One region of the Rhizobium sp. PEPV16 genome, then DNA from elsewhere that is predicted to be linked to it. Evidence: predicted binding sites of a transcription regulator. Region 1 holds the regulator's gene; each other region holds the start of a gene.
What was found. The regulator PhoB, encoded in region 1, activates phosphate uptake and scavenging genes when phosphate is short. The targets are predictions, from matches to a motif close to TGTCATNNANCTGTCAT.
Positions count from the first base shown of each region.

Region 2: a site for PhoB is predicted at 3,090-3,106, ahead of pehA (phosphoric/sulfuric ester hydrolase PehA). Genes of this name have one in related genera too.
Region 3: a site for PhoB is predicted at 3,934-3,950, ahead of FY112_RS34655 (NAD-glutamate dehydrogenase). Genes of this name have one in related genera too.

Region 1 covers NZ_VSZV01000320.1:17,168-25,105, reverse strand. The annotation lists gene FY112_RS20405 (hypothetical protein) at 1-393, opposite strand, end outside; gene FY112_RS20400 (Hsp33 family molecular chaperone) at 526-1,518, opposite strand; gene argF (ornithine carbamoyltransferase) at 1,609-2,523, opposite strand; gene FY112_RS20390 (aspartate aminotransferase family protein) at 2,566-3,765, opposite strand; gene FY112_RS20385 (GcrA family cell cycle regulator) at 4,186-4,719, shown strand; gene phoB (phosphate regulon transcriptional regulator PhoB) at 4,964-5,647, opposite strand; gene phoU (phosphate signaling complex protein PhoU) at 5,782-6,495, opposite strand; gene pstB (phosphate ABC transporter ATP-binding protein PstB) at 6,540-7,355, opposite strand; gene pstA (phosphate ABC transporter permease PstA) at 7,371-7,938, opposite strand, start outside.
Region 2 covers NZ_VSZV01000238.1:1,368-9,305, reverse strand. The annotation lists gene FY112_RS08580 (ABC transporter substrate-binding protein) at 1-1,451, opposite strand, end outside; gene pehA (phosphoric/sulfuric ester hydrolase PehA) at 1,486-3,030, opposite strand; gene FY112_RS08570 (AraC family transcriptional regulator) at 3,320-4,105, shown strand; gene FY112_RS08565 (alpha/beta hydrolase) at 4,234-5,196, shown strand; gene FY112_RS08560 (nuclear transport factor 2 family protein) at 5,217-5,741, shown strand; gene FY112_RS08555 (nuclear transport factor 2 family protein) at 5,787-6,287, shown strand; gene FY112_RS08550 (ABC transporter ATP-binding protein) at 6,290-7,360, opposite strand; gene FY112_RS08545 (carbohydrate ABC transporter permease) at 7,357-7,938, opposite strand, start outside.
Region 3 covers NZ_VSZV01000356.1:50,843-58,780, forward strand. The annotation lists gene FY112_RS34655 (NAD-glutamate dehydrogenase) at 1-3,727, opposite strand, end outside; gene pdxY (pyridoxal kinase PdxY) at 4,004-4,879, shown strand; gene FY112_RS34670 (carbonic anhydrase) at 4,951-5,592, shown strand; gene FY112_RS34675 (GGDEF domain-containing protein) at 5,690-7,309, shown strand; gene FY112_RS34680 (lytic transglycosylase domain-containing protein) at 7,355-7,938, opposite strand, start outside.

The sequences.
Region 1 (7,938 bases):
CAGTTTACCAGCGAACTCCTCAATCAAGTCGGGATCCTCGAAATCAATCCATAATGATTTGAGGCCATCGAGATCCAGACCTCTCGCATCAGCCGTCCGTTTAGACTGGTCGAACGAGAGTTCGATGGGATAATGCTTACCTTTCTCCAAGGATTTCCAGTTTGGGTTTCCGAGCAGAATGTAAAGAGGGTTGTCCTTTTTGCGGAAATTGAAGCCAAGACGAAAAATGGTGTCGTCATCAAAGGAAGTCAGAACAAAACAGCCATTGTCTAAAGTCGGGTCGACAGCCACGCTCCAGCCCCCGACCTCTTTCCATGGGACTGTCTGGTCATCAGCCAAGCTCACTGGTGGCATCGCAGCTATGAGCGCGAGTACAAAAAACAAAAGTCGCATCAACGCCCCATCCGCTTTCTTAGGCCAGAACCAATGAAACAGAATAGGTGCACAGTGACTACGCGAAGTCGAGTCACCGTGCTGCATCATCGCTAATCTTTTATTGTTCGCTGTGCGTGTCCTTAACCGCGCCTATTCCGCCGGCTGAAGCTCGGCCGGCTCGAAGCGGTAGGTGGTCGAGCAGAATTCGCAGGTCACGGCGATTTCGCCATCTTCCTGGCTGGCCTCGATCTCCTCGGCCGAAAAGCCCTTGAGCACGCCCTTGATCTTGTCCCGCGAGCAGCTGCAGCGGTCGAAAACCGCGCGCGGTTCGTAGACGCGCACGCCGCGCTCGTGGAACAGGCGGAACAGCAGCCGCTCGGTGCCGACCAGCGGATCGGTGAGTTCGTCGGCGTCGATGGTCTCGACCAGCGAACGCGCTTCGAGCCAGGCATCGTCCTCGCCGTGCGGGCGGCTGCCGGTGTCGCCGTCGCCGCCGTGGAGATCCGGCTGGCGCATGCGCTCCGGCGCTTCCGGAAGGAACTGGGCGACGAGGCCGCCTGCCCGCCAGCGATGGCGCGGCTTGCCGGCATCGTCACGGTCGAAGAGTTCGGCCGCGGCAAGACGGACGCGCGTCGGGATCTGCTCCGACTGGCGGAAATAGACGCCGGCAATATCTTCCAGCGTGGTGCCGTCGAGCGGAACGATGCCCTGGTAGGGCTGGCTGAACTTGCCCTGGTCGATGGTGAAGGCGAGAATGCCCTTGCCGAGCAATTGCTCCGGCTCGGTTTCGCCTGACTCGATCGCCTTGTTGAGCAGCGCCTGATCGAAACGGGCATAGGCGCGGACATTTTCCGGCGTCGAGAAATCGGCGACGAGAAGATCGACCGGGCCGTCGCCCTTGGTCTGCACCGTGAACTTGCCGTCGAACTTCAGCGAGGTGCCGAGCAGCACCGTCAGCACGACGACTTCGGCAAGCAGCCGGGCAACGGGTGCGGGATAGTGATGACGCTCGAGGATCGCGTCGAGCATCGGGCCGAGCTGAACGGCGCGGCCGCGCACATCCAGCCCTTCCACCTGGAAGGGGACGACATGGTCATCGCCGGCGAAATCAAACTGGCCCAGGGCGGCTGCAGCTTCTGCCATGGCTTTTAACTCCTAGTTTCAGAGCGATGGGCCAGCGTGCCCTTCGCTCACGCGGTCGCGAGTCTGTCTCTCGCGACGTCCGATTATGGTTCAGATCGCGCCCAGGCACCAAGCAAGAATCGACTTCTGCGCATGAAGACGGTTTTCCGCTTCATCGAAGACCACGGATTGCGGACCGTCGATCACTTCGTCTGTCACTTCCTCACCGCGATGAGCGGGCAGGCAATGCATGAACAATGCATCATTGCCGGCTTTCGCCATTAAGGCCGCGTTGACCTGATAAGGCTGGAAGACATTGTGACCCCGGGCCCGATGTTCCTGATTCATGGAGACCCAGGTATCGGTCACCACGCAATCGACGCCGGCGACCGCACGGTCGGCATCATGGCAGAGCATGATTTCGGCGCCCTCATTGCGGGCCCAGTTCAGATAGTGATCCTTGGGCTCCGAGCCAAGGGGGACGGCCATGTTCATGCGATAGCCGAAACGCGCGGCACCCTCGACCAGCGAATGCAGCACATTGTTGCCGTCGCCGGTCCAGGCGATGGTCTTGCCCTTGATCGGGCCCCGATGCTCTTCGAAGGTCATGATATCGGCCATGATCTGGCAGGGATGGGTGTCATCCGTCAGCGCATTGATGACAGGCACGGTCGCATGCTGGGCCAGCTCGACCAGCCGCGAATGCTCGGTAGTGCGGATCATGATCGCATCGACATAACGCGACAGCACCTTGGCGGTGTCGCCGATCGTCTCGGCGCGGCCGAGCTGCATCTCGGTGCCGGACAGGAACAGCGTTTCACCGCCGAGCTGGCGCATGCCGACATCGAAGGAGACGCGGGTGCGCGTCGACGGCTTCTCGAAGATCATCGCCAGCATCTTGCCGGCGAGCGGCTTGTCGCCCTGGCCTGCCTTGAAGGCCTGCTTGCGGGAAAGCGCATCGTTCATGATGGTTCTGAGATCGGCTGATGTGACTGCCGAAAGATCGAGGAAATGTTTAGGGCTCATATCGTCTTCTTACCTGTGCTGCGCCCGAAGGCGGCAATCTCTTCAAGCCGTCTTCTTGACCTTGGAGGCGCGAATGCTCTCGGCGGCGCGTTCGACGCGGGCAAGGCCCTCGCGGGCTTCCTCGGCGGTGACCACGAGCGGCGGAAGAAGGCGGATGACGTTGTCGCCGGCGGGCACGCCGAGCAGATGGGCGGCGCGGATCGCCTGCAGCAGTTCGGCTGAGGGAACGGCAGCCTTGATGCCGAGCAAAAGGCCCTCGCCGCGCACATCCTCGATCACATCGGGATAACGATCCTTCAGCGAGGCGAGGCCCTGGCGGAAGACAAGTGCTACGTCGCGCACATGCTGGAGGAAGCCATCAGCAAGGATGATGTCCAGCACGGCGCTGCCGACGGCCATGGCAAGCGGATTGCCGCCATAGGTCGAGCCATGCGTGCCGGCCTTCATGCCGGAGGCGGCCTCGGCCGTGGCAAGGCAGGCGCCGAGCGGGAAACCGCCGCCGATGCCCTTGGCGACAGCCATGATGTCGGGGGTGATGCCCGACCATTCATGAGCAAAGAGCTTGCCGGTGCGGCCGACGCCGGTCTGGACCTCGTCGAGGATCAAGAGCAAGCCGTTGTCGTCGCAGAGCTGGCGAAGCGCCTTCATGAACTCAGGCGTGGCAGGACGGACGCCGCCTTCGCCCTGCACCGGCTCGATGAGGATGGCGGCCGTCGCCTCGGTGATCGCGGCGCGGACCGCTTCGATATCGCCGAAAGCCACCTGATCGAAACCCGGCGCCTTGGGGCCGAAGCCTTCGAGATATTTCTCCTGGCCGCCGGCAGCGATCGTCGCCAGCGTCCGTCCGTGGAAGGCGCCTTCGAAGGTGATGATATGGAAACGCTCGGGATGGCCCTTGGAAAACTGATAGCGGCGCGCCGTCTTGATCGCGCATTCGAGCGCCTCGGCACCCGAATTGGTGAAGAACACCTTATCGGCGAAGGTGGCGTCGGTCAGGCGTTTTGCCAGACGCTCCTGTCCGGGGATCTCATAGATGTTCGACAGGTGCCAGACCTTGTCGGCCTGCTCCTTCAATGCGCCGACCACATGCGGATTGCTGTGGCCGACTGACGTGACGGCGACGCCGGCGCCGAAATCGAGATATCGCTCGCCACTTTCGGTGATCAGCCATACGCCCTCGCCTCGCTCGAACCGCAGCGGGGCACGAGAATAGGTGTCATAAAGCGGCGCGGCTTCAGCCATGGCGCGATCTCCATCAAAGTTGGTGGGCAATGACTCCGGCTAAGGAAACCAGGCCCGAAAAATTAAAAATGCCGCCTTGCGGCGGCGACTGGCACTATTTCCTTTTCGCGCTGCAATGTCAACAAAACGGCGCCCTTAGCGTATGCAGCACAGGTGTACAGCGGCATTTTCGGTCTTCAACAGGCATTATTGCAGAAATGCCACGCAGGGGCAGCAAGTTGGGGAAAACTACGAATTCGATTCATCCGGATTCATGCGACTCTTGTCACGGAGTCAGCCTCACACTAGGTTAAAGATCAATTACTAGACTGCATGCGGCGGAACTAGTCACCAAAATTGATCAAGCGTTTCTTGTTTCGGAGCTCCCGGGACAACGGTGAGGGATTCTGCCATCACCAACGCAAAAGGTGGAGACAGGGCATGAACTGGACAGACGAGCGGGTCGAGAAACTCAAGAAGCTTTGGGCCGAAGGACTGAGCGCCAGCCAGATCGCGGCACAACTTGGCGGGGTCAGCAGAAACGCGGTCATCGGCAAAGTGCACCGGCTGTGCCTTCCCGGCCGTGCCAAGGCCGGCGGCACCAACACCGCGGCGCGAACGCCGAAGCGCAACACATCGGCGCCGCGCGCACCGAACTACGCCTCCCGGATCACGACCCGCACCGTTACCCGCCAGCAGGGCGCGACGATGCTGAAGGAAGAGATCGAGATCGAAACGATCGAGGAAATGGAATACGTGCCGAGAGGCAACGTGGTGGTGCCGATTTCGCGCCGCCTCGGCCTGACGGAACTGACCGAACGCACCTGCAAATGGCCGGTCGGCGATCCGCTGAAGGACGACTTCCATTTCTGCGGCTGCGAATCCCCCGACAATTCGCCCTATTGCGCCTATCACCAGAAGCTCGCCTACCAGCCGGTCAATGAACGCCGCCGGGCGGCAGCGCGGGCAAGCTGAACGACAACCATCGTCAGAATGCAGAAAACGGGCCGAGTGGCCCGTTTTTTTATGCGTAGATGGGAGCTGAGGTTTCCCTCCGTCATGCTCGGCCTTGTGCCGAGCATCTGATCACCCCAATTGCTTGAGGGAAAAACCTTTATTTTCAAATGCTTAATTTGGCGTACGCAGATCCTCGGCACAAGGCCGAGGATGACGTCGCAGGTTTTGCAAGGGCTTTGTCAGCAGGCTCAGATGGAAGCCCTCAGGCTTCCATCGAATACCCGGCGCCGCGGACGGTGCGGATGACGTCTTGCATGTTGGAGAAATTCAGCGCCTTGCGCAGGCGGCCGACATGGACGTCGACGGTGCGCTCGTCGACATAGATATCGTGGCCCCAGACGCCATCCAACAGCTGCGAGCGGGAGAAGACCCGGCCCGGCGACGACATCAGGAATTCCAGCAGGCGGAATTCGGTGGGGCCGAGGCGGACTTCGCGGGTCTTGCGATGGACGCGATGGGTCTCACGGTCGAGTTCGATGTCACCGCATTTCAGCACCGTGGACAGCACCTCGGGGCGGGCGCGGCGCAGCATCGCCTTGACGCGGGCAACGAGCTCGGGGGTCGAAAAGGGCTTGACGACATAATCGTCGGCGCCCGTCGACAATCCGCGGACGCGCTCGCTCTCTTCGCCGCGCGCCGTCAGCATGATGATCGGCAGGCGCTCGGTTTCAGGCCGCATGCGCAGGCGCCGGCAGAGCTCGATGCCGGAGACACCCGGCAGCATCCAATCGAGGATGAGAAGATCGGGCGTGCGCTCCTGAAGCCTCATCTCGGCTTCGTCGCCACGAAGGATGGTATCGACCTCGAAGCCTTCCGCTTCGAGATTGTAGCGAAGAAGCACGCTGAGGGCTTCCTCGTCTTCAACAACTGCAACTCTCGGGATCATGCGTGTCGGTCTCCTCGCGCATCATCCTTAAATCAGGGGTGATTTAAGCAATTCATCCTGCGCAAATTCAGAAATTCGCTGCGACCTCTTTGCGCGCCCCGGACGGGCGCGCACGCAACTAACTATGCGGGCGGTTATTCCGTGACCGCGCCGACGGTGTTGGCGCTGTCATCCTTCGGACGATCGCCTTCCGGCTGTGCGCCTGTCGTCATGTAAAAGATCGTCTCGGCGATGTTGGTGGCATGGTCGCCGATGCGCTCAATATTCTTGGCGCAGAAGAGAAGATGCGTGCAGCTGGTGATGTTGCGCGGATCCTCCATCATATAGGTCAGGAGTTCGCGAAACAGCGAGGTGTACATCGCGTCGATCTCGTTGTCGCGTTCACGGATCGCATTCGCCTTGTCGGCTGAACGATTGGTGTAGACATCGAGCACTTCCTTGAGCTGGACGAGCGCCAGCTCGGACAGATGCTCGAGGCCGCGGGCGAGCTTACGGGGAACGCCGGTGCTTTGGACGGCGATGACGCGCTTGGCGGTGTTCTTGCCGAGGTCGCCGACGCGTTCGAGATCGGCGGCGATGCGGATCGAACCCATGATTTCACGCAGGTCCGAGGCCATCGGCTGACGGCGGGCGATGGTAACGATCGCCTTGTCGCCGATTTCGCGTTCGGCGTGATCGAGGATCACATCGTCCGAGATGACCTTCTGCGCCAGCGCGGTATCGCCGTTGACGAGGGCGCGGACGGCTTCGCTGACCATCTGCTCGGCCAGGCCGCCCATTTCGGAAATCCGCCTGGACAGGAACTTCAGATCATCATCATAGGCAGAAAAAATATGTGTCGATGCCATGGGGCTTTATCCTCGAATAACGGGAAGGCTTGGTGTCGCCAAAATCAACCGAAGCGACCCATGATGTAGTCCTGGGTGCGCGGATCGTCGGGATTGGTGAACATCTTGTCGGTGTCGTTCTCCTCGACGAGATTGCCGAGGTGGAACATGGCGGTGCGCTGCGAGACACGCGCGGCCTGCTGCATGGAGTGGGTGACGATGACGATCGTGTAGTTCTCGCGCAGCTCGTGGATCAGTTCCTCGACCTTGGCGGTGGCGATCGGATCGAGCGCCGAGCAGGGCTCGTCCATCAGGATGACTTCAGGGCTGACGGCGACGGCACGCGCAATGCAGAGGCGCTGCTGCTGACCGCCCGACAGGCCGGTGCCGGATTCATGCACGCGGTCCTTGACCTCGTTCCAGAGGCCGGCGCGCTGCAGGCTGGTCTCGACGATCTGGTCGAGGTCGGCCTTCGACTTGGCAAGGCCATGGATGCGCGGGCCGTAGGAGACGTTTTCATAGATCGTCTTCGGGAACGGGTTCGGCTTCTGGAAGACCATGCCGACGCGGGCGCGAAGTTCGACGACGTCAATATCGGGATCATAGACATCGTCGGTATCAAGCGTGATCTTGCCGGTGACGCGGCAGCCGTCGATCGTATCGTTCATGCGGTTGAGGCACCGCAGGAAGGTCGACTTGCCGCAGCCGGACGGGCCGATCAGAGCGGTTACGGTGTTTTCGCGGACGTTCAGGTTCACATCGAAAAGCGCGCGCTTCTCGCCGTAGTAAACCGAGACATCCTTTCCGATCATTTTATAAGGGACGTTGCTCATCTTCTGATCCAGCGCCTTTTCAACTGCAGCTTCCGTCAACATGTTCATGATGTGTAACTCCGTTTACCAGCGGCGCTCGAAGCGACGACGCAAGAGGATGGCGCCCATGTTCATGACGATCAGGAACAGGAGCAGGACGATGATGGCACCCGAAGTACGCTCAACGAAGGCACGTTCTGCCTCGTTGGCCCACATATAGACCTGTACGGGCAGAGCCGTCGAGGGATCGAGCGGTGTCGTCGGCGCATTGGCGACGAAGGCGACCATGCCGATCAGGAGCAGCGGCGCGGTTTCGCCGAGCGCGTGCGCCAGGCCGATGATCGTGCCGGTCAGGATGCCCGGCATGGCGAGCGGCAGCACATGGTGAAACACCATCTGCATCTTCGAAGCGCCAAGGCCGAGCGCTGCGGCGCGGATCGACGGCGGCACGGCGCGCAGTGCCGCACGCGTCGCGATGATGATCGTCGGCAGGGTCATCAGCGTCAGCACCAGGCCGCCGACCAGCGAGGCCGAGCGCGGCAGGCCGATGAAGTTGATGAAGACGGAAAGACCGAGCAGACCGTAGACAATCGAAGGCACCGCGGCGAGGTTGTTGATGTTGACCTCGATCAGGTCCGTCAGCTTGTTCTTC
Region 2 (7,938 bases), on a different contig from region 1:
TCGAGGAAGGTCGACAACGTGTTCATTTCGGCGTTGGTCCACTCGCCGACCTGCTGCTGCTGGCCGTTCGGACCGTGCTGGGCGACGATCGAGGAAACCGGATCGGGGAAGCTTGCGGAGTTCGACCAGTCGCGGACGGCGCGCGTCGGCGTCTTTTCGAGGATCTGCTGCCAGTTTTCCTTCATCTCGATCTGCACGTTGAGGCCGACCTGCGCCCACATTTCGACGAGGATCTGCGCCGTCGGGGTCTGGTTGGTATAGTAGTTGTTCAGCAGGCGATACGGGATCGGGTCGCCCTTGTAGTTGGCTTCCTTGAGGAGCTGGCGGGCGAGATCAGGATTGTATTCCGGCACGGTCCAATCCTTGACCAGCATGTCGCCATAGAAATCCCACTGCAGGCCGGCCGGAACGCGGGTGCGGCCCGCCCAGAGCGAGTCGACGATCGCCTGTCGGTCGATGGCATGCGTGAAGGCGCGGCGCACCAGCGGGTTACCGAGCTGAGCATGGGTCTTATCGAACACGGTCAGCCGGTGGTTGGTGATGATGCCGCCCTGGACTTCGAAGGCAGCGTTCTTTTCGATGCCTTCGATCTGGTCCGGCGGGATGTCGCTGGCGAGGTGATATTCGCCGGACAGCAGGCCATTGACGCGCGAGGCGACTTCCGGAACTTCGACGAAGCGGATCTGCTTCACCGGAGGACGGCCGCCCCAATATTCGTCATGCGCTTCGTAGATCAGGTAGGTGTCCGGCTTGAACTCGGCGACGCGGTAGGGACCGGTCGTGATCGGTGCGCGGGCCCAGTCGAGATAGCTCCTGGCCTCATCCCAGCCGCGGCGATTGGCGATGGCGCTGGCGGCAACGGAGATGCGGCCTTCCATCGTCACGTCAGGCGAACCGTTGACGAAGCGGACGGTATATTTGTCGACGATTTCGATGCCGAGCAGGGCTGGCCAGATACGGCGGGCGACGGCCGGAATTTCGACCGGCAGTTCCTTGCTTTCGCGGCCGAGCGGGTTCTTTTCGGTGACGAAGATCGTCTTGCCGGTGCTCGGCTGCGTATCGCCGAACATGCGTTCCTTGCTGAAGGAGAAGGCGACGTCTTCGGCAGTCATCTCATCGCCATTGTGGAATTTGACGCCCTGGCGCAGTTTCAGCTCGACTGTCTTGTCGTCGATACGGCGCCATTCGGTGGCGAGTGACGGAACGGCCGAGAGGTTGCCGAGCCAGTCGAGGCCGATCAGGCTTTCCCACAGCGACGAATTGAAGATGCGCTGGCCGACATTCGACTGTTCGCGCAACGTATCCAGCGTGTTCGAGTTCGAGATCTTCTGGACGGCGATGGTGATCGAAGGACGGTTGTCGGCCTGGGCGATGGAAAAGCGCGGCAGGATCAGCGAGCTGGCGACGCCGGTGGCAAGGCCGAGAGCACCGCGACGGGTGAAGGTGACCATGGGAATATCTCCTTGGGTTCTCTGGTAAGTCGGATCAATGGCTGCGTTCGATCAGGCCTTCGGGACCGGAGCGATAATGGGTCAGGGTTCTGTCGGCATGTTTCAGGCGCCAGGAGAGCGCCTTCTGCGCATAGTTCCGCACGAGCGCGGCATAGGCCGGATCGTCGGCGAGATTGGTGAATTCGTTCGGATCGTGCTGCAGATCGAAGAACAGCGGCGGCAGCGCTGCGAAATGAGCGTATTTGTATCGCTCGTCCTGGATGACGCAGAGGCTGCAATCATTCATGCCGAGGCCGAGAAAACTTTGCGGCTCGGAATAATAGACGTCGCGGAAGTCGTATTCGTAGTGCAGCTCAGTGCGCCAATCCTGCGGCCGGCCCTCGCTCAGGAAAGGCAGCAGCGACAGGCCGTCACAGGCGTGTGGGATCTTGCCGCCGAGCCAGTCGAGAATGGTCGGCATGACGTCGATGCTCTCGGTGAAGCCGCTTTCGATCGCGCCGGCGCGGGCATTTTCGCCGGCGTCCTTGATGACGAGCGGAATGCGGAAGCTCGGATCGTTGTAGCCGATCTTGCCGAGCAGGTGATGATCGCCGAGCTGCTCGCCGTGGTCGCTGGTGAAGATGATCAGCGTATCGTCCCACTGTCCGGTGTCGTCGAGATAGTCGAAGACTCGACCAAGGCAATCGTCGACCTCGGTGATCAGGCCGCAATAGGTCGCGCGCATCTGGCGCAGTTCCGCTTCGTCGAGCGTTGCGCCCGACCCTTCGGCGCCTTGGAAGAAGGAGCCGCGGCGGATGCTGTCGACATAGAATTTCATCAGCGGATGTTGTGCAGCCTCGATATCCGGGCTGGCCGCGCGGATCGGCGCCGGCATGTCTTCCGGCCGGTACATGGCGTGATAGGGAGCGGAGGCGACGAAGGGCGGATGCGGCCGGTAATAACCGAGATGCAGGAAGAAGGGCTTGCCGTCGCGACCCTTGAGATAGGTCAGCGCCCGCTCGGTGAAGAAGGTCGAGTCCGAAAATTCCTTAGGGATGCGTGACGGACGGTCGGTGGCGCCGGCAACGGCGTCCTCGCCCTCGGGCAGCCAGATATCAGGACGATGCTCCGGCAGCTCAAAGCCGTTCTGTGCCACCCAGCCGAAATAACCCTCCATATTGGGCTCGAAGGCGCCGACCGAATGGAAACCGTCCATCATGTCGCCGAGCACCGTGAAGCGCGGATCGTTCGACGAAGTGGTGCGCGGATCCGGCACCGTCGTCGTATAGCCGATCAGCGCCGGATCGTAGCCGACGCCGCGCAACGCCTTGCCGAGGTTGAGGTGGCGCTGGTCGAGCGGCACCGTGTTCTGCACGGCGCGATGGTTCATCAGATAGAGGCCGGTAAGCAGGCTCGCGCGGGCCGGACCGCAGGGAACGCAGGTCGTCACATGGTTCCTGAAGGTCACGCCCTCGCGGCAGAGCCGGTCGAGATTAGGCGTCTTCAGGAAATCGTTTTTCCCGTCGTCACGCAGAACGTGCGGAACGAAATCGGCTCGCCATTGGTCAACGACGATGAGTAGAACGTTTTTCTTTCGCATGGAGCCCCACTTGTGCGGGGCTGTTTGAACCGCGATTATTTCAGCGCGATGACCACTTTTTCAAAGTTCTATGACATTGAACGGATCGTGGGTTTCTTCGCTTTTATTCCGGAACGCCGCAAAACTGTAATATTTGCGACACAAAAGCCGTTCAACGCGTATGAGGCAATTCCTCCGGCGCCCCGCTATCGGTTTTCTCCATCTTGCGGCCCATGAAAGTTGCTTTCCCGCGCCGAAACAGCCGACGCTGCCTGATTGAATTTTCGGCGCGAGAAATTAGATCATCTCCATGAGCGGATCGCGAGCAGGCTCGGGGAAAGACTGGTTGACGGCGGGCAGGCTGGATCTGCCGGCGGGCGGTGGCGCGTTCGCGATTTCCCGGCTGGCCGTCGGCCTATTCCTGGTTGATCAGGATCGGCATCGGATCGCGGTCGGCTCCGATCGCAAGCGGGTCGTGCCGCTGCGTGCCGGTGACGGCTGGATTCTGCCAGCCGGTTCATCAGGCACCTGCGAATATGACGATGCGCTCTCGTTTCTGAGAGTGGATCTGTCGGATGCCTTGCTCGACGATGTCGGTTTCGAGAAAGCCGACTTCAATCCCGTCGTCGGTAGCCTCGATCCGCTGCTGGTTCAGTTCGTCCGCCACGCCGCCTCTCTGCGGGATGTGCCGCAATCCCTCTATCGCGATACGATGAACCTTGCGGTTGCAGCCCATCTGGCCCAGCTGCTCTCGCCTGCCCCGCTGTCATCCATTGGGGTCGAGGACCGGCGGCTGCGCCGTGCACTGGCATATATCCACGACAATCTCGCCGAGGATCTTTCCCTTGACGACATGGCTTCCGAAGCGGCAATGAGCCGGTTCCATTTCGTGCGCATCTTCACCGCTGCGCTCGGCACGTCGCCGCTACAATATGTCATCCGGGAGCGAATGGAACGGGCCAAGGTGCTGCTCAGGACCACGGGCGTTCCGGTTGCCGCCGTCGCCATCCGCGTGGGTTATGACGACGTGTCCCGCTTCGGTCGGCATTTCAGGCGCAGTACAGGGCTCACGCCGGCAGCGTTTCGCAGACGATAGCGCTCCGACCCAGAATGCCAATAAACACATAGCAAATGCCAAGAATCGCTCCGGCGCCTGCGCGCCGATGCTGCGAAACTCCTCCTCGTATCTGAATGAAACCGGCGATGACGGCGAGGAGACCTTCGATGAGACTATCTACCCTTTCTGCAATTGGCGTGGCCTTGCTGCATTCGACGGCCTTTGCGGCCGGCATCGAGACGCGTTCCGTCTCCTTCCAGAATGATGGAGTGACGCTTGCCGGCATGCTCTATCTCCCGGCCGACTACAAGGCCGGCGAAAAACGCCCCGGCGTTCTGGTGACCGGCGCCTGGACCTCGATCAAGGAGCAGATGTCCGGCCTTTACGCAGAAGAGATGGCCGAGCGCGGCTTCGTCGCCCTCGCCTTCGATTTCCGCGGCTGGGGCCAGTCCGGCGGCAATATCCGCTTCAAGGAGGATCCGGCGGCCAAGACCGACGATATCGTAGCGGCGGCCGACTACATGACGACGCTGCCGGAAATCGACGCCGGCAAGATCGCCGGCCTCGGCATCTGCGCCTCCGCCGGCTATATGGCGGCGGCGGCCTCGGGCAATCCCGATTTCACCGCCATATCGCTGGTGGCGCCGTGGCTGCATGACAAAGCGATCGTCGAGCAGGTCTATGGCGGTGCGGACGGCGTCTCCAGGTTGATCACCTCATCCCGCGAGGCTGAGGAAGCCGAGCGTAGCGGCCAGCCCCGGGTGATCGTCGCCGCAAGCACCGACGACAGCACGGCGCTGATGTACCAGATTCCCTACTATACCGAACCCACTCGCGGCCTCATCCCGCAATATGACAACAAGTTCAATCTCGCCTCCTGGGAGCCGTGGCTGACCTATGATTCGGTTGCGACCGGTGACCGGCTTGACAAGCCGACACTGATCGTCCACTCGGAAGCAGCGGCCATCCCCCAAGGCGCACGTGCCTTTTTCGCGCGCCTGCGCGGCGACGCCTCCGAGATCTGGCTCGACGGTGTTACCCAATTCGATTTCTACGACAATCCCGAGGATGTCACGCGGGCGACCGATGCCGCGGCTGCGCATTTCGAACGGATCAACAAAGGCTCCTGATACCTGACAAGGAGATGACCATGAAAACCCTCATGCTCACAGCTGCCGCCGGCGTCTTGCTGGCGTCATTCACCGCCAGTGCCGAATCGATCGGTGCCGACGACCGCGCGGCCATCATCGATACCATTACCGACATTGCCGCTGGCGCCGACCGCCACGAGTGGGACCGCGTGCGCGGCGCCTTCGCCGACACGGTGACGCTGGATTATACCGGCCTCTGGGGCGGCGAGCCGACCACCCAGCCGGCCGAAGCCGTCATCCGGCAATGGTCTGCCTTTCTGCCGGGCTTCGATCGCACGCTGCATCTCGTCAGCAACCACGCCATCATCGAAAGTGCCGGCCCGACAGCGGTGGCCGAGGCCGATTTCCAGGCAGTCCATCGGATCGGCGCGGAGAGCTGGGTACTGATGGGACATTATCGATATGACCTCACCAAGATCGACGGCACCTGGAAAGTCTCCCGGCTGGTGATGACGCCCGCCCACGAGACCGGCGACCGGGCTCTGGTCAACAGGGCCGCGGAACGCGCCGGGCAGCCGGGCTGATCCGGCCTGCCACTCTCATTCCAATATACCTTCAAGGAGATCCGCATGCGCAGACCATCGCTCGTTCGAGCACTCTTCGTTTCAGTCGCACTCTTTTCCGGAGGAACCGTCATAGCCGCAAGCCCGGAAGAAAACCGCAAGGTCATCACCGACTACTACGCCGCCTACGGCAGCGGCGACATGAGCCGTGTCGCCGCGTTCTTCGCCGACGATATCGAATGGCACATTCCCGGCCATCATCCGCTGGCCGGCGTCAAACGCGGCAAGGAAGAAGTGGCGGCATTCTTCCAGCAGCTGGGCAAGGCCGGTTTCGGCGCCGAGCTGATCGCGTTGACGGCCGACGAGTACTGGGTGATCGACATGCATCGCGGCTGGTCGGGACGAGACGGCCTGGCCAATGTCGACACCATCTGGGTGCTCGCCTTCCGCATCGAGAACGGCAAGATCAAAGAGGCGCGCAACTTCTCCTATGATCAGGCGGCCGCCGACACCTTCTTCTGGCAGGCCTACCCGCTGAAACCCCTGCCCGACCGGCTGCTCGAATGAGCTTATACCAGGTGATTCGTCGACGCGTCGAAGAGATGGATCTGGCCCGGATCGATCGAAAGTCCGATCATGTCTCCCGCTTTGACCCTGTCGCGCCGCGTCTCGACGATCGTCAGCTCCGGCTCCGTCGCCGCGACGATGAAGGTTGACGAGCCGGTCGATTCGACGAAGGCGATCGGTACATCGAAGCTGCCATGCCCGGGCTCGACGACGCCGATATGCTCCGGCCGGATGCCCGCGACGAGCTTACGTCCGGGCTCGATGGCGCGGGTGATTGCAAGCGTCTGCTTCACTGCGCCGAAATCCAGGATGAGGCTCTTGCCGCCTTCCGCGGCAATCGCGGGAATGAAATTCATGGCCGGCGAACCAATGAAACCGGCGACGAACCGGTTCGCCGGCCGGTCGTAGAGATCAAGCGGCGCGCCCTGCTGTTCGATGATGCCGTCGCGCATCACCACCACATGGTCGGCCATCGTCATCGCTTCGACCTGGTCGTGCGTGACGTAGACGAAGGTTGCGTGCAGCCGGTCGTGCAGCGACCGGATTTCCTTGCGCATGTGGACGCGCAGCGCCGCATCGAGGTTGGACAGCGGCTCGTCGAACAGAAAGGCCTTGGGGTGGCGGATGATGGCGCGGCTCATGGCGACGCGCTGGCGCTGGCCGCCGGAAAGCTCGCGCGGATAGCGCTTCAGGAGATGCGAAAGACCTGTCGTCGCCGCCACGTCCTCGGCGGCCTTCTTGGCCTCGGCCTTGGCGATGCCGCGGATGCGCAGGCTGTAGGTCAGGTTCTCCTCGACCGTCATATGTGGATAGAGCGCATAGGACTGGAACACCATGGCGACGTCGCGCTTGCGCGGCGGCACGCCGTTCATCAGCTCGCCGGCGATCCTGAGATCGCCCGACGAAATGCTTTCGAGGCCGGCAAGCGAGCGCAGCAGCGTGGACTTGCCGCAGCCGGACGGGCCGACGAGCGCAACGAAAGTGCCCTTGGCGATCGAGAGGTCGATATTCTTCAGGGCGTGGAAGGCGCCGTAATATTTGTTGACGCCTCTGAGCTCGATCTGTGTGGTCATTTGAGGGCTCCAGAGGTGAGGCCGGATACGATGCGGCGCTGCAAGAGAACGAAGATGGCAAGGATCGGCGTCACATACATCGTGGCGTAGGCCATGATGTTGTTCCACTCGTTGGTGTTCGGCCCCATGAAGGAATTGAGGCCGACGCTTGCCGGCTGAAGCTCGGCCGCCTGGATCATCGACTTTGAATAGACGAATTCGCCGAAGGCCTGCATGAAGATCAGGATGGCGCTGACCAGGATACCGTTGCGAGCGAGCGGCAGCACGATATTGAAAAAGGCGCCGACGCGCGAATTGCCGTCGACGAGTGCTGCCTCCTCCAGTTCCTGGGGAACGCTCATGAAGGTGGCGCGCACCAGGATGACGAAAAAGGGCATGCTCTTTGCCGCGACCGCAATGATGACGGCAAGGCGCGGAGTGGAAAGCAGGCCGATCTGCGAGAAGCCGACGAAGATCGGCGTGATCATCAGCGAGGCCGGTAGGACCTGCAGCATCAGGATCAGGAACAGGCCGATATCCACCCAGACGTTGCGGTATCTGGCGAGCACATAGGCGCAGCCGACGCCGAGCACGGTGAT
Region 3 (7,938 bases), on a different contig from region 1:
CGTCCGGAAGAGTCTCCACCTTGCGGTTCAACTGCTTGGCGCCTTCTAGAACCGTCATGAAGCGCGCAAGTTCCAGGCCGTTTGCCGTGCCTTTGCGTTCCGTCAGCGAGATCGCCAGCGACTGCAGGTAGTTGTTGCGCAGCACCAGAGTCGCCACTTCACCGGTCATCGAGGAAAGAAGCTGGTCGCGTTTTGCGCGCGTCAGGCGTCCGTCATGCATGGCGGCTGCCAGCGCGATCTTGATATTGACCTCGACGTCCGAGGTATTGACGCCGGCTGAGTTGTCGATGGCGTCGGAATTGCAGCGCCCACCCTTCAGACCGTAGGCGATGCGGCCTTTCTGAGTAACGCCGAGATTTGCGCCCTCGCCGATCACCTTGGCGCGCACCTCCACCGCGGTGATGCGGATCGGGTCATTGGCGCGGTCGCCGACTTCGGTGTCGGTTTCGGACGGCGCTTTCACATAGGTGCCGATGCCGCCGAACCAGAGCAGGTCGACCGGGCTCTTCAGGATCGCCGTCATGATCTCGAAGGGCGTGGCCACGGCCTTGTCGATGCTGATCGCGGCAACCGCTTCCGGCGTCAGCGTGACCGATTTCGCTGCGCGCGAAATGATCATTGCACCCTTCGACAGTACGCTCTTGTCGAAATCCTGCCAGCTTGAACGCGGCAGGTCAAAAAGCCGCTGGCGCTCAGTCAGCGTCTTTTCCATATCGGGGTCGGGATCGATGATGATGTCGCGGTGATCGAAGGCGGCAATGAGCCGGATCTTCGGAGAGAGCAGCATGCCGTTGCCGAAGACGTCGCCCGACATGTCGCCGACGCCGGCGACGGTGAAGGGCGTCGTCTGGATGTCGATGTCCATTTCGCGGAAATGGCGTTTCGCGGTTTCCCAGGCGCCGCGGGCGGTGATGCCCATCTTCTTGTGGTCGTAACCGGCCGATCCGCCGGAAGCAAAGGCGTCGTCCAGCCAGAAGCCGGCTTCCTGCGCCAGTGCATTGGCGGTGTCGGAGAAGGTCGCTGTGCCCTTGTCGGCGGCGACTACGAAATAGGGGTCGTCACCGTCGAGCCTGACGGTATCCTTCGGCGGGACGATATCGGCGCCTGCTATGTTGTCGGTGATCGAAAGCAGCGTGCGGATATAGGTCTTGTAAGCCTCACGGCCGGCATTGAAGATCTCGTCGCGGCTGCCGCCGATGGGAAGCTTCTTCGGATAGAAGCCGCCCTTGGCGCCGACCGGCACGATGACGGCGTTCTTGACCTGTTGCGCCTTGACGAGGCCGAGCACCTCGGTGCGGTAATCCTCGGCGCGATCCGACCAGCGCAGGCCGCCGCGCGCCACCTTGCCGAAGCGCAGATGCACGCCTTCTACCTCGACACCATAGACGAACATCTCGCGGAAGGGCTTCGGCTGCGGCAGCCCGTCGACCAGGTGCGGATCAAGCTTGAAGGCCAGCATCGGTTTCGGCGAACCATCCGCGTTCTTCTGGAAATAATTGGTGCGCAGCGTCGCATCGACGATGTTGACGTAGCGGCGCAGGATACGGTCGTCGTCGAGGCTCGGCACGTCGGCAAGCTCGGCCTCTATCGCCTGGTGCAGTTCGGCAAGCTTCTTGACGCGGACCTTCTCCGTAAGCCTGGTGTCGAGCGTATCATGGAAGAGACGAAAGATAGCAGCGGCGACACCGGGATATTTATCGAGCGTCGTGGCGATATAATCCTGCGAATAGGCGATGCCGGCCTGGCGGAGATAACGCGCGTAGGCGCGTAGCACGTTCGTCTCGCGCGCCGAGAGCCCGGCAGAAAGGATCAGCCGGTTGAAGCTGTCATTGTCGATCGTGCCGGCGAAGGCGGCAACGAAGCCTTCCTCGAGGGCGGCGCCGTAACGCTGCAGATCGATCTCGCCGCCATTGCGGGCCTCGAGCTCCATGTCGTGCAGCACGACGAGTTTCTTTTCTCCATCGGCGGCCGGCACCCCGATGTCGAAAGTGCGTTCACTGACGACGTTGAAGCCGAGATTCTCGAGAAGCGGCACGCGGCGCGACAGCGCCAGCTGGCCGCCGGCGTGGAAGATCTTCAAGGAAAGGGTGCGGCCCTGTTCTTCCTGACGATGGTAGAACTGGATGCGCAGCGGTTCGCCGGCGGCGCAGGCACCGATATCGGCGAGGTCGGCCACGGTTTCCTCCGGAGTGAAGGAATCCTGGAAGGCTTGGTCGACGGATATCTTCGGCGCCTTGGCGCCTGCCAGCGCCTCGAAACGGTCGTCCCAGCGGGCCGTGATCTCGCGGATCACCTGCTCGAGCTTTGACTGCGGAATGCGTGGCGTCTTGCCGCCCGAGCGGCCGATGATGAAATGCACCCGAGCCACGCCGCCTTCCGGGAAAGCCGGGTAATAGGCGGAGACACGGCCGTCATAGACAGTCTTCAGATAGGTGCCGATCCGTTCGCGGACGATCGAGTCGTATTCCTCGCGCGGCACGTAGACGATTACCGAGACGAAGCGGTCGAAATGGTCGATGCGCGGCAGGACGCGGACGCGCGGCCGATCGGCCAAGTCGTTGATCTGTTCGGCAAAACTTGCAAGCAGCGTCGTGTCGATCTGGAAAAGATCGTCGCGCGGATAGGATTCCAGCGTGTTGTCGAGCATGCGGCCGGAATGGCTCATCGGGTCGAAGCCGAAATGTTCCTTCACCTTCTCGATCTTGGAACGCAGCAGCGGGATTTCGGAGGCGAGCGAGGTATAGGCGGTCGACGTGAAAAGGCCGACGATGCGTAATTCGCCGGTGACGTTGCCCTCAGCGTCGAAGCGCTTAACGCCGACATAATCCATATAGGCCCGGCGATGAACGATCGACTTAACATTCGCCTTGGTGACGATCAGGAAGTCGGGACCGTCGAGGAAGGCAAGGATCTCAGGCGTCGTCGTCACGGCGTCCTTGCCGGTGCGCAGCACCAGAACATCGGGGTTGGAAAGGATGCCGAGGCCTGCACCCTTGTCGCGTTCGACCCTGGCATCGGCGCCCTTGCCGGAATAGACATATTCCCGCATGCCGAGGAAAGTGAAATTCTCATCGCGCAGCCAGGTCAGGAAAGCGACGGCTTCGTCGCGATCAACCTTCTTCCGGCTGGCGCCATTGGCCGCGAGCTCGGCAATCACTCCGTCGATCTTGTAAAGCATCGGCTTCCAGTCGGAAACCGACAGGCGGACCTGTTCGAGGACTTTTTCGATGCGTTTGACGAGATCGGCGGCCTGGGCGGAGTTGAGGGGTGCAATATGAAGCTGGATATGGCTGACGCGGTTGGCCGGGTCGCTCGGGTGATCGGCGGAATACGTCGTCGGCGCCTTGCCCTTTTCCATGATCAGGATGGGATGCACGGCCATGAACAGGTCGCGATAGGTGCTCGTCACTTCGCCCATGACCGATTCAAACAAAAAAGGCATGTTCTGGTCGGTGACTGAAAGCACCGAGACGGCGATGCCATCAGGCGTCACATCGGCAATCGTGTCGATGCTGACGCGGGGCGCCTTGCCGTTCCAGACAGCAAGTTCCTTTGCCGAATGCACCGCGGAGAGCGCCAGCATTTCTGGTGTATAGAGTTCGAGATCGTCATTGCTTGCCCGGCCGAAGAGAATTTCCGGATCGAGATGCGCCTCGCCCGTCGCCTTGGCGATCTTGCGCGCGCTTTCGATCTGCTTTTCCCGTTTCGGATTGTGTCTGGCAGCCATGGATCGCCTCCCTCAATGTCTGATTTTCCGCAAGCTAGCAGAAGATTCTTCGAAAAAATCTCTAAAAGAGAGGTCCGGAGGATTGTTTTGACGCTTTTTTGGCGCTGGAAAAGAGAAATTGTAAGAGATTTTCCGTTTTCTTCGCCAAGTGAAAGCGAAAGTCCCGTCTTCCGGATTTTCGTTCCGCCGAACATTTCCACGCCCGCATGAAGAATGGTTGACAGCGTGGCGTCAAACAGATCATCAAACGCCGTCATCATTCGGATCTTGGGTATCATGTCGGAAAATGCAGCGGGCGCAGTCATCGTCATCTCCAGCCATGTGGTGCGGGGCTCGGTCGGAAATCGGGCCGCCGTCTTTGCGCTGGAGACGCTCGGTCATCCGGTCTGGGCCCTGCCGACCATCGTGCTGCCCTGGCATCCCGGCCACGGCCGCTCGACGCGGCTGACTTTTGCGGAAGCGGATTTCGACGCGGCAATCGAGGATCTGATCCGCGCGCCTTGGATCGGCGAAGTCAAGGCGGTGCTTTCGGGCTATTTCGGCAATGCAGCCCAGGCGCGCTCCGTCGCCCGGCTGATCGGTGCGCTGAGGGAAAACAATCCCGAGCTGCTCTATGTCTGCGATCCCGTCATGGGCGATCTCGGCGGCCTTTACGTGCCGGAAGCGACTGCGGAGGCCATTCGCGACCATCTCATTCCGCTCGCCTCGCTGGCAACGCCGAACCGCTACGAGCTCGCATGGCTTTCGGGGGCAGCCCTTGAAGACAACAGCGCGATCATGGAGGCGGCGCTCGCGCTCGGGCCATCGCGCATGCTCGTCACTTCGGCGGTGCCGATGATGGCGGGCGGTACCGGCAATCTCTATCTTTCCGGCCGTCACGCCCTTCTTGCCGAGCATCGCGTCGTCGACAACCCGCCGAATGGTCTCGGCGACCTCATCGCCGCCGTCTTCCTGTCGCGCCTGCTTTCCGGGATCGAGGACGAAAAGGCGCTGCAGCTTGCCACCGCCAGCGTCTTCGAGGTGCTCGCGCGCGCCGTCAAGCGCGGCAGCAACGAGTTGATGCTGGCAAGCGATGCTTCCAGCCTTTCGACGCCGATGGCCATGGTGCAGATGCGCCGCCTCGTGCACCCGGCGCAACGGCGGAAAAAGTGACGCATCCGCCAATATGTTCATTTTGCGGTGCAGCAGTTGATCTTGTCTTCCGCGCGCGCTAATCCAGAAGCATGCAGCGTTTTCCAAATCCCCTTCTGGACGGCTATCGCAACTTCATGAACGGGCGTTATGCCGACGCCCGCGACAGGTATCGGCAGCTTGCCGAAAACGGTCAGAATCCCCATACGCTTGTCATTGCCTGTTCGGATTCTCGCGCGGCACCGGAGCTGATCTTCGATGCCGGCCCAGGCGAGCTCTTCGTCATCCGCAACGTTGCCAACATGGTGCCGCCCTACGAGCCGGACGGTCATTTTCATTCGACCTCGGCCGCACTCGAATTTGCCGTGCAGGTGCTGAAGGTCTCGGATATCGTCGTGATGGGCCATGGCCGCTGCGGCGGCATCCGCTCGGCGCTCGATCCGAATGCCGAGCCATTGTCGCCCGGCGATTTCATCGGCCGCTGGATGTCGCTGGTCAAACCCGCCGCCGAGCAGATCCAGAGCAACGACGTGATGACGGCCGCCGAGCGACAGACGGCGCTGGAGCGTGTCTCCATTCGCAATTCGATCAACAATCTCAGAAGCTTTCCCGACATCAAGGCGCTCGAGGAAGCGGGAAAGATTCATCTCCACGGTGCCTGGTTCGACATTTCGACCGGTGAACTCTGGGTCATGGACGCCGAGACACGCGATTTCATTCGTCCCGAAATCTAGGGACATGCCAGTTTATCAGTTTTTTAAGGATTGTTGTTAAGCTCGCCGTCAATTGGTCGCGCACGACCGACGTTTTTGATCACCGTGGCGATTGGCGATGAAGTTCGAAACAATCAAAAGGGTTATCCTGGCCGCCATCATGCTGCCCTTCGTCTTCATGCTCATTGAAGGCGTTGTCGTCATACGTTCTTCGGTCAAGCAATACCAGAACCTCGAAAAGGACCGGCAATTCGCCGATGTGCTTGCCCGTGGTGGGTCGATCGCCGCCACGGAGATTCTGACTGAGATTGGCGCCACCCGCCGCTACCTCGCACATCCCAGCAGCAGGACTGCCATCGACATGCAGCAAAGCCGGGCGACGCTCGATCGCGAGCGCCGCGCTTTCTATACCAGCCTGCCCTCCCGCGATACGCTCGACGAGGGGCTCGTCGGCGAATTATCGATTCTCAGCCTTGCCTACAGCCGCATCGTCGCCGCACGCAGCGCCGTCGACCAGGGCCGTTATGCCGGCAGTGATCCCGGTTCCATTTACTGGTATGCGGCTCTCAAGCAGTTGGCTGTCGTCGATGCGCTTTCACCGCTGATCAGCGATCCGGTGCTGCTTGAAAAATCCAACCAGCTGATGGGCATCCTGCTGACCTATTACGGCGAAAGGCTGATCACCGGGACTGGTACCCGTTATCTCAATCAAGGCGTTTCCGCCAGATTGCCGGTGGAACTGTTCGTGCAGGGCAAGGTCATGCTCGGCGAGGGCATGGATCACATGGTCTTCCATTCCTCTGAGCCGGTCGTGCGCAACATCGTCGCTTATCTCGGTCGCAGCGACCAAGTGAAGGCGAATGCGATCACCGATGCCATTCTTGCCGGATCGCGGCCGACACGCGCCGTGCATGACGTCTGGGCCGCCGCGCAGAGCGAGCGCATGATCTTCCTGCAGCAGAAGATGATCGAGGCTGCCGAGGATATTCATGAGACCGGCGAAAATCTTTCGACGCGCTCGCACATACACCTGACGCGGATCCTGGCGCTGTGTGCCGGCCTGCTGATCCTCGCCACATTGGTGCTGCTACTGGCGGCAAAGGGCCTGCGCCTGATCGACCGGCTGACCCAGGATCGGGAGACGCTGGTGGGCGAGTTGCGCAGCGCCGCCCAGACCGATCTTCTGACCGGCCTCTACAACAGGCGCGGCTTCGAGGTCGCCGCATCCGCACTTCTCACGCAGGCCGAGCACGGATCACGCTGGATTTCCGTCGTGCTGTTCGACCTCGATCATTTCAAGAAGATCAACGATGTTCACGGGCATGACGCCGGCGATGCCGTGCTCCGACAGGTCGCGGGCGTCGCGCGCCAGAATTTCCGTTCCTTCGATCTGCTGGTGCGCCACGGCGGCGAGGAATTCCTGGCGCTTCTGCCGGATTCGACGCCTGACGATGCGGCAATCGTTGCCGAGCGCGTGCGGCAGGCGATCGAGGCTGCGGAAATCCCCTTGCCAAGCGGCGATATTTTCAAGATGACGGCGAGTTTCGGATGCGCCGGGCGGGCAAATGAAGCCGCCAACCGGAACTTCGAGGATCTGGTCAAACGCGCCGACCTGGCACTTTACGCCGCCAAGGCCTCCGGCCGCAATTGTGTCGTCTCGGGACCAATCATCCAGGCCCCGGTGCAGCAGGAGCGACGCAAGGCGGCTTCCGGCGGCGGCTTTGATTCCCGCATATGAAAAACGCCGCATATCGCAGCGGCGTTTTGGCGTATTCAGTCGGGCCTATTTGCCGTCGATCTGCTGACCGATATAGGCGATCGCCTGCTGGTAGACGCTGGCGGCGTTCCAGCCCTGGATGGCGACGAAATTCGGCTCTCCAGGCTGATAGCCGGCGCCCGCGCGCCAGCCGTGGCCCTTGAGGAAATTCGCCGTCGAGGCCAGTGCATCGGCGCGGGAACCGACCATGTCGACGCGGCCGTTGCCGTCGCCGTCGGCGCCGAAGCGCACGACATTGCGCGGCAGAAACTGCGTCTGGCCGATTTCACCATGGGCAGCGCCCTTGGCCTGCGGGCTCAGATAACCCTCGGAGACGAGCTGGAGTGCTGCATAGAGCTGGTCGGTGAAATATTGCGAACGACGGCAGTCATAGGCAAGGGTCGAAACAGCCGACAGCGTATGTTGGTTGCCCATATAGCTGCCGAAACCGGTCTCCATGCCCCAGATCGCAATCAGCGGGCCGGCCGGAACGCCGAAGCGGCGCTCGATCGAGGCAAAAAGCGCCTGATTGGCTGCCTTCATGCTGCGACCGCGGGAGATGATCGTGGCACCGCCGCGCTTCTGCATGAAAGCGTCGAAGGAGAGCTTGA